One region of the Pseudobacillus badius genome, then DNA from elsewhere that is predicted to be linked to it. Evidence: riboswitches for the same ligand, from Rfam matches in the RefSeq annotation. Region 1 holds a riboswitch; each other region holds the start of a gene.
The links. Region 1 has a riboswitch for cyclic di-GMP ahead of B1A98_RS19360 (sensor domain-containing protein). Riboswitches for the same ligand answer to the same signal wherever they lie in the genome.
Positions count from the first base shown of each region.

Region 1 (4,942 bases):
ACCCACTTTTTATGCAACCATCAGGCTGGTTGAATGGTCTAAAACCCTGTGAAATTAACAATTTAAAAATCATGTATAGGGAGGAATGGAAAAATAAAATAAATCCCTTATCAGGTAAGGGATTTATCCGTGCAGGAGCTCCTTTCTTTTGGTATTATTCTTATTCTCCACAAATGAATGGAGATTCCAAAAAATTATTCTGAGCTGTCTCAGGAAAAGATACCAATGAAATCGCAATTTTATCTGACTCGTTCAGTAATTCTATTTTCTGTCTTGAAATTAATATGGACTCCATCACAGGTTTAAATGACGTTAGTAGAATCCTAGCAAAACGGAGTACCGAACACCTCATGGAGGAAGTGAAGAAAGGGACTTCTTAAAACGTCTTCCGAGTGAGCATCTTTTCATTTGATTGTGTTTAAAACAAATGCACGAAATGCTAAGTATATCTCATGCAAAAATTTGAGATGACTTTTAATATCACCTCTAACACAAAACTATTATTTTAGAGGGCGTAGTTTGGACAGGGCTGCTTTTTGTAACAAAGTCATAGATAATAATTAGATTTCGATTTACAGGCTTTCCTGAAAAGGTTTGCCCATTTTGCAATAAAATAGGAGTATATGAGGAAATATTTAATCGTAATTTCCCATCGCTACTCACAAGCTGATTGTTAAAATAGTCAACTTTCACATTTTGATAGGGTGTTTCTTTTGCCATAACAATTGCACGATATTGCGGAGGAAAAATAAGAGGAATTGCTGCATTTCCATCATAATATCCAGTTATCCAATCACCTACTGCTACCGTAGCATGGTTTACAAAGTAAGTGGTGGGCGATACTACAAAATTTACTAAAGCTCCTGAACCATTATCTACAGATATTAGTTTATAACAACCCGTTTCTTCATCATTTTGACTTATCACAAAGTCACTAATCATGGTGACATAACCACGAAAAGATTTAAAGTTTATCATACTCATACCGTATTCCCTTAACCTCTTTATATTCCATTAGAAACATTGGAATGAATGGACGCTATTTGGGTTTATTATATGGTGAATTTATCCAAACCATCTCCAACCATATCCTATAATCATATTTCTCCCTACAAATGTTGGAAAGAACCAAAATCTATTTCCGTTCCTGAACCATATATAAAGCAAGACATATAAAGTTAAATAGTTCAGATAATATGGAGAAAGTTCAAATTCACAGTAATTTAGCATTAAAATTAACAATAAATATTTCAATTCAAAATTTTAACCATTAGTTATAGTGGCCTTCCGCAGCCATTGCATCTTTTTTGGTTACATGAACTGTTCCATGTGGATGTTGTGAAGGTGCATAGATTGAATAAAGTTTTAATGGAATATTACCTGTATTGGTTAAATTATGCCATGTTCCAGCGGGTATCATTATGGCGGAATCATCATAGACACACTTTTGAAAGTTTAAATTACCTTTAGTCTCTCCTATTTGAACGATACCTTGGCCTTGCTCGATACGTAAGAATTGGTCAACGTCAGGGTGCATTTCCAAACCAATATCTTCGCCAACATTGAGACTCATCAAAGTAACTTGTAAATGTGTTCCTGTCCATAAAGCAGTACGATACGTATTGTTTTGCTTCGTTGCTTCATTGATATTCGCGACAAATGGTTTTGGTCCAAAATCTGTTCTCAAAGTACTTCCAACACCGTTGGGAGAACGAAAAGAATTAAATCTGTTTACATATACCCCATTAGGAGAAGTCCAGTTAACAGATTGTCTTGGATAGTTATACATTGGTACACCAACATAATAAGAATATGGATTCATATAAGAAGCATGGTACACTTTTCTCAATCCCTTTACAGTTTGTTAAATTATTCTATGCGCTTGTTAAGGGAATGTACTTAGAGTAAGGTGGCTGATTTAAAGAAAGTATTTATTAGTGTCTCATATGACCTGTCTCAAAAGTTTTATCGCTGTTAAACCATTCATTGTTAACCCTGTAAGTAGCTTAGCGTTGTAAATCCGCATTTTCGAGATCAGACCCCAAGAAGAACTTTATTTGATAGACGTGAAATTTTATTGCAATGAAAATGGTGGAGTTAGTTGCTGAAAGGCAAAGGTCGTTGTACTTCAACTAACGGGTACGATTGTGGAGCGAAAAATTAGAAAATGATCAAACTTTATTTTAAAGTAGCAATATTACCATAATCTTTTTAGTACTGAACCTATCAAGAGGGAGAGAGTATTTTGCTTCTTCTGTATTTTTCATTTTTTATTGACTGTTTAGGCTAAAAGAACTATCATATTCGTAAAGAATTATTCAACTAAGCCATTTACTATTAAATATAATAGTCATATAGAGAAGCAATGAAAAGCCATTTATATCTGGGCACTTGAATGGCTTGGAGCGACTAGTGCAACCGACTCTTTTTTAAAGAGTCGGTTTTTTGTCGGATTTTATTTAACCTAAACATTATATATTTCATAGAGCGGGAGGAAAATAAATTGAAAAAAGCACCTGCTACACCGGACCTTTCTGAACTTTCTCACTTAATGGAGCCATTAGATGAAAAAAATAAACCAATTGAAGCCTTGTTAAAAGAGTTAAAAGATGTCAAATATGCACTGGATCAGTCTTCTATCATTGCCATCACTGATCAAAAGGGAAGGATCTTTTATGTAAATGACCAGTTCTGTAAAATCTCCAAATATAGCCGAGAAGAATTAATAGGTCAAGATCATCGTATTTTAAATTCAGGCTACCATTCTGGGGAATTTTTCAAACAAATGTGGGCTACAATTGGGTCAGGAGAAATCTGGAGGGGAGAGGTGCGGAATAGAGCGAAGGATGGTTCTTTTTACTGGGTAGATACGACGATTGTTCCTTTTTTAAATGATCAGGGAAAGCCGTATCAATATGTGTCGATCCGAAATGATATCAGTCTTCGAAAGAAAATGGAAGAAGAAATGCGAAGAAGCGAGGAGAAATACCGTTTAATTACGGAAAACTCAGCTGACTTGATTTCAATTATTGACAAAGAAGGAAACTTTCAATATATTTCTCCTTCTCATGTAACAATACTGGGGCATGACATGTCTGAACTAAAGTCTAACCCGCTCTTCAAGTGGATTCATGAAGAAGATCAAAAGATTTTATACACTGAATTAAGATTACTAGCTAAAAAGAAAAAAATGTCTTCGCAAATAGAGTTTCGTATTAGAACGAGCAGAAATCAGTATAAGGATATGGAAACAAGAATTAGTCCCATTATGAACGAGGACAGAAAAGTAAAAGATTTCGTGCTCATCATGAGAGACATAACCGATCGGAAAAAGTCGGAAAAAATGATTTATCATTTAGCCTATCATGATACTTTGACCGATCTGCCGAACCGTAGATTATTTATGAAGCATTTGCGGCAGGAGATTAAGAAAGCAAAAAGTTCCTCTTCTCAGCTTGCTGTGATGTTTATTGATTTAGATCGATTCAAATTTGTGAATGATTCATGGGGGCATGAGAATGGCGATTTTATTTTAACTAAAGCAGCCGAGCGTATTAAAAAGTCACTTCGTTCAACGGATTTAGTTGCCCGGTTAGGCGGCGATGAATTCACTGTCCTGCTAAAAGGCATATCCAATGTAGAAGAACTGGAGCGGCTGGTGAAACGGATTCATTTAGACTTCCAAAAACCGTTAGAAATCGCCGGCCAGCTGTATACACCTTCCTGTAGTATCGGTATTGCGATCTTTCCACAAGACGGAGCGGAAGCTGATGAACTGTTGAGCAAAGCAGATACCGCTCTTTATTTTGTAAAAGAACGAGGCCGGAACGGATATGCCTTTTTCGAAGCAAAAATGGAAGAAAAATCATTGGAGCGTATTTTATTGGAGAATGAGTTGAGAAAAGCGATTCAGCTTGAGCAGTTTCATATTGATTACCAACCGAAGATAGATCTTTCAAAAAACAAATTAATTGGAATGGAAGCGCTCGTGCGTTGGAATCATCCAGAACTGGGGAAGATTTCTCCCAATAAATTTATTCCCTTGGCTGAAGAAACGGGATTAATTCTCCCTTTAGGGGAATGGGTACTGCGCCGTGGGTGCGAACAAAATAAAGAATGGCAAGATAAAGGTTATACTCCGCTAAAGATATCCATCAATTTGTCTGCGCGCCAAATCTCGTACCCTGATATTGTAAGGAAAATTGAAGAGATTCTAATAGAAACCAAATTGGAACCGGAATGGCTTGAGCTTGAAGTGACAGAAAGTATATTTGTTAATATTGAAAATGCAATAACTGTTTTACAACAACTTAGAGATTTGGGGGTTCATATTTCTATTGATGACTTTGGAACAGGGTACAGTTCATTTAGCTATATTAAGCACTTACCTGTCGATACGCTGAAAATTGATGCTTCGTTCATTCGGGATATTCATCAAAATAAGGAAAGTCAGGCAATTGTGCAAGCTGTCCTGACTCTCTCGCAAACCCTTGGTATCAATGTGATTGCAGAAGGGGTTGAAAATCAGAGACAGCTAGACGTTCTCAGAGAGGATGGCTGTAGCCAAGGGCAAGGTTTTTTATTTAGTAAGCCTTTGTCTAGTCAGGATTTTGAAGAGTATTTAAAAGAATCTGTCAGAGCTACGGGAATTAAGGAGATAGATTAAAAAAGATGCATTAACGACAACGAGCAGCTATATAAAGATTGAGGGAGGAAAAATATGAAGCTTTTTTCAAAGAAGACAAAGTCATGGGTGGACTATTTGGATAATTCTGAGGCAAAAGAGATATCTACTGTAGGAGAAAGGGTGAAAGAACGGCTGGCATTTATGGGGGTTAGCCAGGAAACGCTGAGTCATGTAAAAGAAGCTCTGCCCATTCTTCTTCCTTATAAAGAAGAAATAGTGAATCAATTTTACGAGCATATCACTTCTGTAGATCAT
Region 1 is NZ_MWMM01000029.1:1,711-6,652, forward strand. Features, by position in the region: gene B1A98_RS19350 (hypothetical protein) at 487-978, opposite strand; gene B1A98_RS19355 (cupin domain-containing protein) at 1,271-1,822, opposite strand; cyclic di-GMP riboswitch class II at 2,350-2,433, shown strand; gene B1A98_RS19360 (sensor domain-containing protein) at 2,552-4,666, shown strand; gene B1A98_RS19365 (methyl-accepting chemotaxis protein) at 4,721-4,942, shown strand, end outside.

Region 2 (4,942 bases), on a different contig from region 1:
TCTATTTTTGAGCCGTTACTCAATGTAAACGTCAGCTGACCGTCTTTTCCGGGGTCTATTCCCGTCACCCTAATTCCCTTCTTTTTGCATGTAAGCTCTACCTCGTGTTCAAACAAAAAATGATCCAATTGCTCATACGTTTTTATTTGCTTTAAATCCATATTTTCATCCCTCCGCAGGACTATTTCTTCATCAACTTTAGAAATTCCTGCTAATTTTTCTTTTTCATTGCCATCCTTACTAGTAAAATATACTTATAAAAAAGAGAGTCCAATCTAATAGGCAATAAAACAAGTCCCTCTCACATGAGAGGGACTTCCTGTCTGCTTATAAAGCTCGCTTGACCACATGCACCTGAGCGTTCAGTTTTCATTAATTGAAACCTTTTATATAACGGATCGATCAAAGTTCCAGCTTATCAATCAACAGGGTTCATCCTTGAGCAGCCCCTTCAGCTTTTGCTCGGCCGCTTCAAAATCTGTAGATAAGCCGACTAAGAAACGAATGATCTCATTCTGCTCGGACATTTGTCTTAATGAAAAAAAGACGGCTGGTTTATTGACTTTAAGAACAGTCATTAACTCAGTAGTCGGAAGAATAGAACAAGATCTTGTCCTGACAAATGACCGTAAGAAAACAATGAAATCAAACGCTGAGTCAGGGGTATCCGGACTAGTTTCCATTAAGGCATAAAATTTTTTAATGCTGCTTTTTAATTCTTCGTCTTGCATCATGAGTCCCTACCTTTAACGTATAGTTACCAAATAGGGAATTCCTATCTGGCAGCCCGGCTATCTTAGTGTTGTCCACCTTAGACCCGCAGCTTTGCGTCCTTATCTTTCAATAAGTTTGCCTTTTTCCCTATAATTATCGGTTTTAAGAAAATATTCTTAATACAAAAGACTCATTTTTGGCCGAATCATTAAAAAATTCTTCGTTATACGTTTCGCGGGCACGGCTTCAAGTTGTTATCTTCATTCCAAACAGGCTAAGAGCTCCCCTTTTTCTCCATCTGTTTTGATTTCAGAAGTTTATTTAGCAACATCCTCAAATTCTCTAATCCTCTTATTGAATTCAGATTGGGTTCTCATAATGGTTTGTTGCAAATCATCCGTTATTTTGCTAACCTTTTCTACTTCTTTTGTTATGTTCTCTATATTTAAATCCACATTTTTAATTGCCTGATCCACATTGCCGGCTAGTTTCCGCACTTCATCAGCCACTACCTTAAAGCCTCTCCCATGTTCTCCCACGCGGGCAGCTTCAATAGCGGCATTTAGTGCCAGCATATTCGTTTGCGAAGAAACATTGCGTATAATTTTAGAGATTTCACTTATTAATTTTGTTTGCTCTTTTAACGACTCAACTGCTTGTATTTTTTCATTAGAATTCGCTACCACTATATTGACCAATTCTGCCGGCATCTCTTTTAATTGGGCAATAATCTTTTTCGTGCTCTTTTCACGGTCTGTAATATCGGTAGCCATTTTAAGCACTGCCTCTACTTTGCCTTGTTCATTCAGGATGGGAATATAAGTGGCTTCGAGCCAAATGATATTTTTTCCCTTCCCAATCCTTTCAATTTTTTCTTGGAACTTCACTCCTCTTCTCAGGTTATTCCATAGTTCTTCATATTTTCCGCTGTTCCTGAACTCAACTGTACAAAATTGCTTGTGCTGCATGTTTTTCATCTCATCCACTGTATAGCCTAAAGTTTTAGCAAAATTTTCGTTTACCCAGATAACCTCTCTGTTTAAATTAAACTCTATCATTGCTAAATTTGATTCTAATGCTGCCAAAACCATGGCTTGATCCAATAATTGCGTGCTTGTGTTAATCATTTGTTCCTCCCTCTCATGTTAGAGGCAGCCCAGCCGTCCTAATCCATTTGATTTTAGACCCGTCGGCTTTGCGTCCTAACCTTTCGATTAGTTTGCTTTTCACATTCTTAAAATTGGCACAGCGATAATCAAGTCAGTTAACTTTCTCTTAATAAGTACGACAGCCTTCTGTCAGCTAAAATGATAGAAGGCTAGTTACTGTCATTATACTTGAAATGAAGAAAGGCGACATAAACTTCCATTGAAACCTTTTCGAACTTTCTGGATGCATGTATATGACTAACCATTCAAAAGCTGTATAATAATGGTGAATCCGAAAACAGAAGGGACTGAACTATGCGCAGATATCAATATTTTTAACTCATCCAAAAAACTCAACTGGAGGTAAAAGTATTGATTAAAAATTTGTATACCCAAAGGCTGCACTTAAGAAAAATGACTGTCGCGGATTCATCCAGCTTGTTTGACATATGGTCTGATCCTGATGTGACGAGGTTTATGAATATCGATCGCTTCACAAATGAAGACCAAGCAAAAGAAATCATCACTTACCTGGATGCATTGTCTAAAGATAACCAAGCGATTCGTTTCTCAATCATTGAATTGACATCTAATCGCATTATCGGTTCATGCGGATATAATTCCCTCGATTTTCAGAACGCCAAGGCCGAGATCGGCTACGATATAGCGAAAGCGCACTGGGGGAATGGATATGCGCCCGAAGCTATCTTATCCCTGGTAGAGTATGCATTCAACTCTTTGAACCTTCATAGAATTGAAGCAAAAGTAGAGCCGGAAAACCTAAACTCTATTAAAGTGCTGGAAAAGCTCAACTTTACCTTCGAGGGGACTTTAAGACAATGCGAAAAAGTAAAAGAAACGTTTATTGATCTCAGCGTGTATTCCCGGCTTAAAACAGACTAAATGTTGATTTATTTTGCCGCATTTCTATGACATTAAAAGGTTAGGCTGAAACGATCGTCTGCGACAGCCGGCGGGTATCTGTCTTTTAAAGACATAGACATCCGCCGGCTTTATGCTTTTTGTCCCTTTCTTCCCTCTCACAGAACGGGGCATCCATCAATCCGCTTCAAAACTTGCATGAGTTTGGACTTTTGAAAAAATAAAATGCGTGACCGTTTGCGCAAGCGGGCTGACACTATCTATGAACTCTTCCGCTTCAGCAAAAGTTTTAAAATGCATTTTCAGCATATAACAAGCATCCCCCGCCACCCGGTAACAAAACTCTACATTTGGAACCTTCGCTATCAAACGTTTAAAAGAGTCATAGTCGCCGTTTTTCACTGTGGCCTCGATGATGCATTGTATAGGCAAGCCTAGTTTCGCATAATCCACCTCTACTGTATATTTTTTAATTAGCCCAAACGACTCCATTTGCCTTACTCTTTCCGTTACGGATGGAGAAGATAAATTTACTCTCCTCCCCAGCTCGCTCATTGATAAGCGGCTATTATGATAAAGTTCATTTATTATTTTTTTATCGATCTCATCAATTTTCATTTTTAAAGAAAATTCTCCTTTATTCATTAAAACTCAAAAGTATGATCCGTTTATTCATTTGTAATTTAATGGGAATAGACCTTCTTATGTTTTATAATTAATTTATATCGAATATAGCAAGGAGGTTCATTCAATGGCAACTATTATTGAATCAGAGTTTGGAAAAACACCTTTCCAGCGACTTTTAGGCCATAACCAACAAGTAATGGAAGCATGGGTTCATTTAGGAGATATATTAGAAAAAGACGGGTGGCTGCCCTCTGCGTTAAAAGAACAAGTGAGGCGGACTTTGGCACAAGGCAATGGCTGTGAATATTGTAAAGCAAAAGGAAAGCCTGAACCCGGTAAGTTTACTGAAAAAATTTCGATGGCAGCAGGATTTGCAGAAGTATTTCTGAAGCAAAAGGGCAATATACCGGATTCAGCCTTCACTCTATTGAGAGAGTGCTTCACTGAGGAGGAAATCAGCGAACTATGCGCGTTTATTGCATTTGCCACTGCCTCGCACTATTTTGGTGCCATGATGAAATTAAAATGATGAATCAATAAGGAGCACCGGAATCATCCTTAGACTGCCGGGTACGAAAAGCGCAGTTACGCAGGGAGTGCTATTAACTAACAGACTCTCCTTATTATAAACAAGGACAAGGGCCATCTTTACCCTATTGATTGGAGGATGGCTCTTTTACATAAAAGATTATCCTTTTACTCAGCTGGTTTTACCTGCTCCCTAATAAAAAAGACAGGCCGCCGCCCGTCTGATTGGATAGTAGAAAATAGCTTTATTCTTTTTATGCGCTTATTGGCTAAAAGCATGCATGCGTCCCTTGATCTCTGCAGCTGCCTCGGTTGGATGTTCCATTTGAAAAACAACATATTGATACCTTTCATGCCCTTCCAGCTCCATAATTAGTAAAGATCTGTTTTGTTCGAACGAAAGAAAATACCATTCATTTGCATATTTGAAGCTGCCTTCATAAATATTTAAGAAAGAAATGGACGTGCCTGGCATCCTGAGCATCCATCGGGGCGCTTGAAAATCATCAACTACTATACTTTTAATTCTATTGTATGGTATATGAATCTTCCGCTTGAAAGCAAAAAAGCTTGTTATACCCGTTAAAGTCAGCGTAAGCCTTTCTTCACCAAAATGAATGTTCCTCCCCATCCCCACACCTCCAAATGAGTCTGTATCTTGCCCCTCTTTTGCGCACATTCATTTGTTCTTTCCTAAGCGGCCCTTTAAGAAAGCCTACTAGCGTCCGCTTCATTTTTAGCTTAATAACAATAATAATTTTTGTAAAATCCAGCAAAAACATTCCTTTTAATGTCATAAAGTTGTATAATATCCTCTGGTTTAACTTTCCAAGAAATAAATCTGGTCGTTTGGAGTGTTGGAGATGATCATACAAAAAGAAGCAAATGAATTAATTAACCAAATCAATCATATTAGGGATTTAATGATCTTAACAGGACTGCGTAATGGTCTTAACGATGACCAAACCTTAAAATATAGCAAAGAACTGGATAAGCTCATTCATAAGTATCAGCTCATGACTTCATTCTCTTCCTATACGTCA
Region 2 is NZ_MWMM01000002.1:70,618-75,559, forward strand. Features, by position in the region: gene B1A98_RS03340 (hypothetical protein) at 1-161, opposite strand, end outside; gene B1A98_RS03345 (hypothetical protein) at 423-734, opposite strand; cyclic di-GMP riboswitch class I at 779-864, opposite strand; gene B1A98_RS03350 (methyl-accepting chemotaxis protein) at 1,032-1,841, opposite strand; cyclic di-GMP riboswitch class I at 1,862-1,948, opposite strand; gene B1A98_RS03355 (GNAT family N-acetyltransferase) at 2,235-2,765, shown strand; gene B1A98_RS03360 (Lrp/AsnC family transcriptional regulator) at 2,922-3,362, opposite strand; gene B1A98_RS03365 (carboxymuconolactone decarboxylase family protein) at 3,496-3,900, shown strand; gene B1A98_RS03370 (hypothetical protein) at 4,162-4,530, opposite strand; gene B1A98_RS03380 (aspartyl-phosphate phosphatase Spo0E family protein) at 4,763-4,942, shown strand, end outside.
Region 2: linked by a shared signal. The riboswitch ahead of B1A98_RS03350 (methyl-accepting chemotaxis protein) and the one ahead of B1A98_RS19360 (sensor domain-containing protein) in region 1 are both predicted to bind cyclic di-GMP.

Region 3 (4,942 bases), on a different contig from region 1:
CCAACAAAATCTCGGCCAAAATCCTCCATGACGATGATGACTTGCTGCTGGTTGAGTATATCAAGCAGCAATACATTCATGAAATGCCCGAAAATTCCCGCCAGCGCACTTATTTTCTTCGCGATCAGGAAAGAGATGTAAGCATTCTTTCGCTTTTTCTCGGTTCAGGAATCCGAGTAAATGAGCTGGTAAACCTTCGAATCAAGGATTTAGACTTTCGCGAGAACCTGATCCATGTCGTCAGAAAAGGAGGAAAGAAAGATACGGTAGCTGTAGTTCCCGGGGCAATGGAGGATTTGAAGGGCTATATGCGTATCCGAAACGAGCGCTATCATGCAGATGATGACGATAACGGCTTTGTTTTCTTAGCCAAACGCCAAGGCAAAGGAGAGCCTCTTTCTGTCCGGGCTGTTCAGCTCCTGGTCAAGAAGTATACGAAAGCTTTTACAAAAAACAAATCGCTGGCTCCTCATAAGCTCCGCCACACGTATGCGACAAAGTTAATGGAAGAGACAAATGATATTCATTTGTTAATGAGGCAGCTTGGGCACACATCTACTACGACAGCCGCCCTTTATTCTAACCCGGAGCAGGAAAAAGCCAAACAGGCCGCCCGCCTGCTTGATAACAGGCGAAGCAAGAACACAGATTGAGAAAAAAGCTGTTCTCCCCCTGATGAAAGCGTTCATTGAAATAGCAAGCGACCGGTTAGGATGACAACCGTTAAAACTTTAAAAAGGGCGCTTTCCTTATCTAAAGGAAAGCGCCCCATTCAATATTTATAATAGGTTAATCCTGATAATATTCTGCTAATGCGTTTGCAGCGACGATGGCTTGATAGACATCCGCAGGCGTGACTGGGTGCGGCATATTCCCCATCGTGTCTCCTTCAGCACATGCAAGTTCTGCTACTTTGCGCCATTCTTCTTCTCTGAATTCATCCAGACCCAGGTCTTTTAATGTTAAAGGCAGCCCAACTTCTTTAATAAAGTGGATGACTGTTTCTATTTCTTCTTTTGGTGCATCTTCTAAAACAAGCTGCGTTAATAAACCAAACACCACTTTTTCACCGTGTTGTGCATGGTGGAGCGATGGAACTGCAGTCATTCCATTATGAATAGCGTGTGCAGCAGCTAAGCCGCCAGCTTCAGCGCCAACACCGCTTAAGTAAATAGTGGCTTCAATTGTATTTTCAACAGCGGGCGTAGATACTCCGTTATCAACGGCAATTTTAGCTTGAAGGCCGTACTCCAGTATCGTGTCATAGCACATTTTTGCTAAGCCTAATCCAGAAAGAGACGGTTTCAAATTAACCAGGTTGTCCCCGTTTTTGCGGTAACATGCCCGTGCTTCGAAATAAGTAGCAAGCGCATCACCGATGCCAGCTACGAAGAAACGGGTCGGCGCCGCTGCTAAAATGGCGGTATCCGCTAATACAACGTCCGGATTGGACGGTAAAAATAAGTAGCGGTCAAATGAACCATCTGTATTGTAAATAACAGAAAGGGCTGTACACGGTGCGTCTGTTGAAGCGATTGTCGGGAAAATGACTACGGGCAAATGCTCGTAGTAGGCAGCTGCTTTCGCCGTATCTAATGTTTTTCCGCCGCCGATGCCGACGATTACATTTGCGCCAGAGCTTCTCACTGCTTCCCGGTGCCGGTCAATTTCTTCCTGGGTAATTTCTAAATTAAACTTAGCAAATTCACTCTTATGCCCTGCCTCTTCAAAGGATTGGCTGGCTTCTTGACTGGCGCGCTCAAGAATGAATTCATCACAAATGACATAAGCGTGGTCCCCGTATGTTTTTGTATATGTACATAATTCCTTCAACAGGTGCTGCCCTACGATAAATTTCTTGGGGGATGTAATAGACTTTACTGATTTTGACATTTAAAACAATCTCCTTTAGTTGGATTTTTCAGCTTATTATTTGCTGTAAACAATTTAATTATAGCTAATTTAGCGCCGATTTGCTTCTAAATTGCCTGTCAAATGTCACGATGAAGGTCTATGTTTTGGGTATATATACCTGTTTTTCATTTCGCTTTAATGAAAAATCATATATTTTTGCTCTTTCCGCACTAATAAACAAAAAAGAGGCTGCACGGGGCAGCCTCTTTTTTGTTATACATCGATATTATGAAACCTTTGTTTCTTCTGGTGCAGGAGTTTTATCTTCTTCTTTAGGAGTTTCTGTTTTTAGTGCTGTTGCTTGCTCGACAAGTGATTTTAAGCGTTTGATCTCGTCGTTAGCCAATTTTTGCAGCTCTTGAGATTTCGCTGTTAACGCTTCATAATCAGCCTTATTCTTTTTATCTTTTTTCTTAGATGCAGCGATTTGTTTGTCGATCGCGCGTAATTTATTGATTTCAGCTTTTAGTTTTCCAGCATAGCTGTTGTACTTTTTATTTGCAATTGCTTTTGTTAATGCAGCCTCAGCTTGTCCTTCTTGGTTCACGCCAAAGTCAGCATTTATCGCTTTTGTGATTTTGTTAATTGCTGCTTCAGAAGCGTTTAAGCGCTTTTCAATGGCTTTTCCTTGCTGTGATTTAATTACCGCTTTTTTCTTTTGCTCTTTTTTCTTCACTGCTTGTGTTTTTGCCTTCTCTGGCTCCTGAGCACTTACTAAAGAAACCGATGATGTAACTAGCGTAAACGCCAATAAACTTGCTGCTGCTTTTGAATACCAATTCTTTTTCATTCCCATACTTCCTCCTCAATTGGGTAACGGTAGCTGGCTAGCCTGGATCGCGATCTGTAGCCCCTATAGCTTTGTGACATCAGGTTTCCCTGACTGTACCACGGCTTCATCATACAACAAAATTTTTAGCGGAAAAAGCAGTTTTTATCAAATTTTGAAGTTTTAACATATGTATAATTTGCGTAATATTTAAGGGATGATTGCCCTTTTTCTAAGATATTCCGCTATAGAGATTTTACGGTAATAAAAGGAGTATTTATCCTTGGGAAAGATCTCTTTCTGCTTATCTTTAGAAAATTCCAATAAAAAAGCCGGCAGCCAGTATACGTTTAATCGGTTCACTGGCTGCCGGCTTTTTATTTCTATAGATAAAATATGTCTCTGTTTGTAAGAAATTATTGAATATAACAAGAAAAACGTGTAATACTTTTGAGATATTCCTCGTCTACTTCCAAGCCCAGGCCTGGCGCATCGCTAAGTTGAATCACGTCCCCGTCGTAAGTTACAGCGGCAACGTCCCGTGAAAACATGAGCGGTCCCACCATTTCATTGGTTTCAATGATGGATCTGCTCATAGCCAGGTGCGCACCAGCCATGGTGCCGATGGCTGATTCCACCATGGACCCGACTTGGCAAGGCATTTCTGCCGCTTCAGCTAAATTGGCTAAGGCTAGAGCCGGATAGATTCCGCCCGATTTCATCAATTTGATGTTCAGCATATCCGCCGCCCGCATGCCGATGACATTCACTAAGTCTTGAATATTATGAACCCCTTCGTCCACCATCACTTTCTGCGGGGAAACCGCCCGAATTTCTTTAAGAGATCTTAAATCATGGGCCTTTACCGGCTGCTCGTACCAATCCACATTGCAGTCAGCTGTTTCACGAATCACTTTTAGTGTATCAATTCTGTTCCATCCTTGGTTGGCGTCCACGCGAAGCTGAGTCACCTCGCCAATGGCTTGTCTTACAGCTTGAATCCGCTGAATATCCATCGTCGCATTTGTGCCTACTTTAATCTTAATGTTTCGGAACCCTGCTTCCACATAACGTTGGGCGTCCGCTGCCATTTCCTCGGGTTCTTTAATGCTAATGACTTGAGGAACTTGCAATTCTTCGTGCGCTTTTCCGCCAATTAACTGATAAACCGGCTGCCCGGTGATTTTTCCCATTAAATCGTACAAGGCGATGTCCAGCGCTGCTTTGGCTGAAGGAACACCGTCGATTTTGCCGTTAAACTTTTTGTGAATGCGGTCAATGGCAAAGGGGCTTTCATTAATAAGCAGCGGAGCCAGTTCGTGCTGGATAACCTGATAGGTGCTTTCCCATGTTTCCCCTGTCACATTTTGGTCAGGCACTGCTTCTCCCCAGCCGATTACTCCCTCGTCTGTTTCGAGTTTGGTAATAATGGTCGGCATATCATCTAGTTGAACATATGAAATAATAAAAGGTTCCTTCAGCAGCAAGCGTGCCGCAAACACTTCCACTTTTTTAATCTTCATGAGCTTTTCCGTCCTTCCGCTTACAGCTCCTCATCAAGAGGAGTTGTTGATCACTGGTAATGCTTAATAATTTCAATAAATAATTGAATGGCATCAGGAAATACCTCTTCATCAAGGTCGAATCTTGGATGGTGATGCGGGTAGCGGCTTTTTTCGCCGCCGATGCCTACGAAGATAAAGGCACCCGGTCTTTCTTGTAAATAAAAAGAAAAATCTTCGCCGCCCATGACAGGGTCGATTGCCTCGAATGTTTCCCTGCCGAATTGTTCGGCGATGATGGACTCGACAAATCGGGCTTGCCCCGGATCATTGATGACAGGCGGTGTGCCAAGAATAAATTCCACTGTTCCTTTGGCGCCAAACGCCTGGCAAATTCCCTCTGTTAAGTTCACCATATTTGTTTGAATCGTATGGATCGCCTCGGGTGTCAGCGCCCGGATTGTCCCGATTAATTTGGCAGTGTCCGGGATAATGTTATAATTCGTTCCTGCTTGAATTTGCCCCACGGTAATTACTCCTGCATCAATCGGATTTAAGCGCCGGCTAATGATGCTTTGAAAGGATTGAATTACATGGGTAGCAATATAAATAGGATCAATCGTTTCGTGTGGCATCGATCCGTGGCCGCCGGAGCCTTGAATGGTTATCTCAAAATCGTCAATAGAAGCCATCATCGGACCGTTTGTTAAGCCGATTTTTCCTTTTTCAAGCCCTTGCCATAAATGAATGCCGAAGA
Region 3 is NZ_MWMM01000011.1:69,896-74,837, forward strand. Features, by position in the region: gene xerS (tyrosine recombinase XerS) at 1-653, shown strand, start outside; gene B1A98_RS15400 (glycerol dehydrogenase) at 790-1,893, opposite strand; gene B1A98_RS15405 (hypothetical protein) at 2,141-2,704, opposite strand; cyclic di-GMP riboswitch class I at 2,730-2,814, opposite strand; gene B1A98_RS15410 (mandelate racemase/muconate lactonizing enzyme family protein) at 3,100-4,206, opposite strand; gene B1A98_RS15415 (M20 metallopeptidase family protein) at 4,257-4,942, opposite strand, start outside.
Region 3: linked by a shared signal. The riboswitch ahead of B1A98_RS15405 (hypothetical protein) and the one ahead of B1A98_RS19360 (sensor domain-containing protein) in region 1 are both predicted to bind cyclic di-GMP.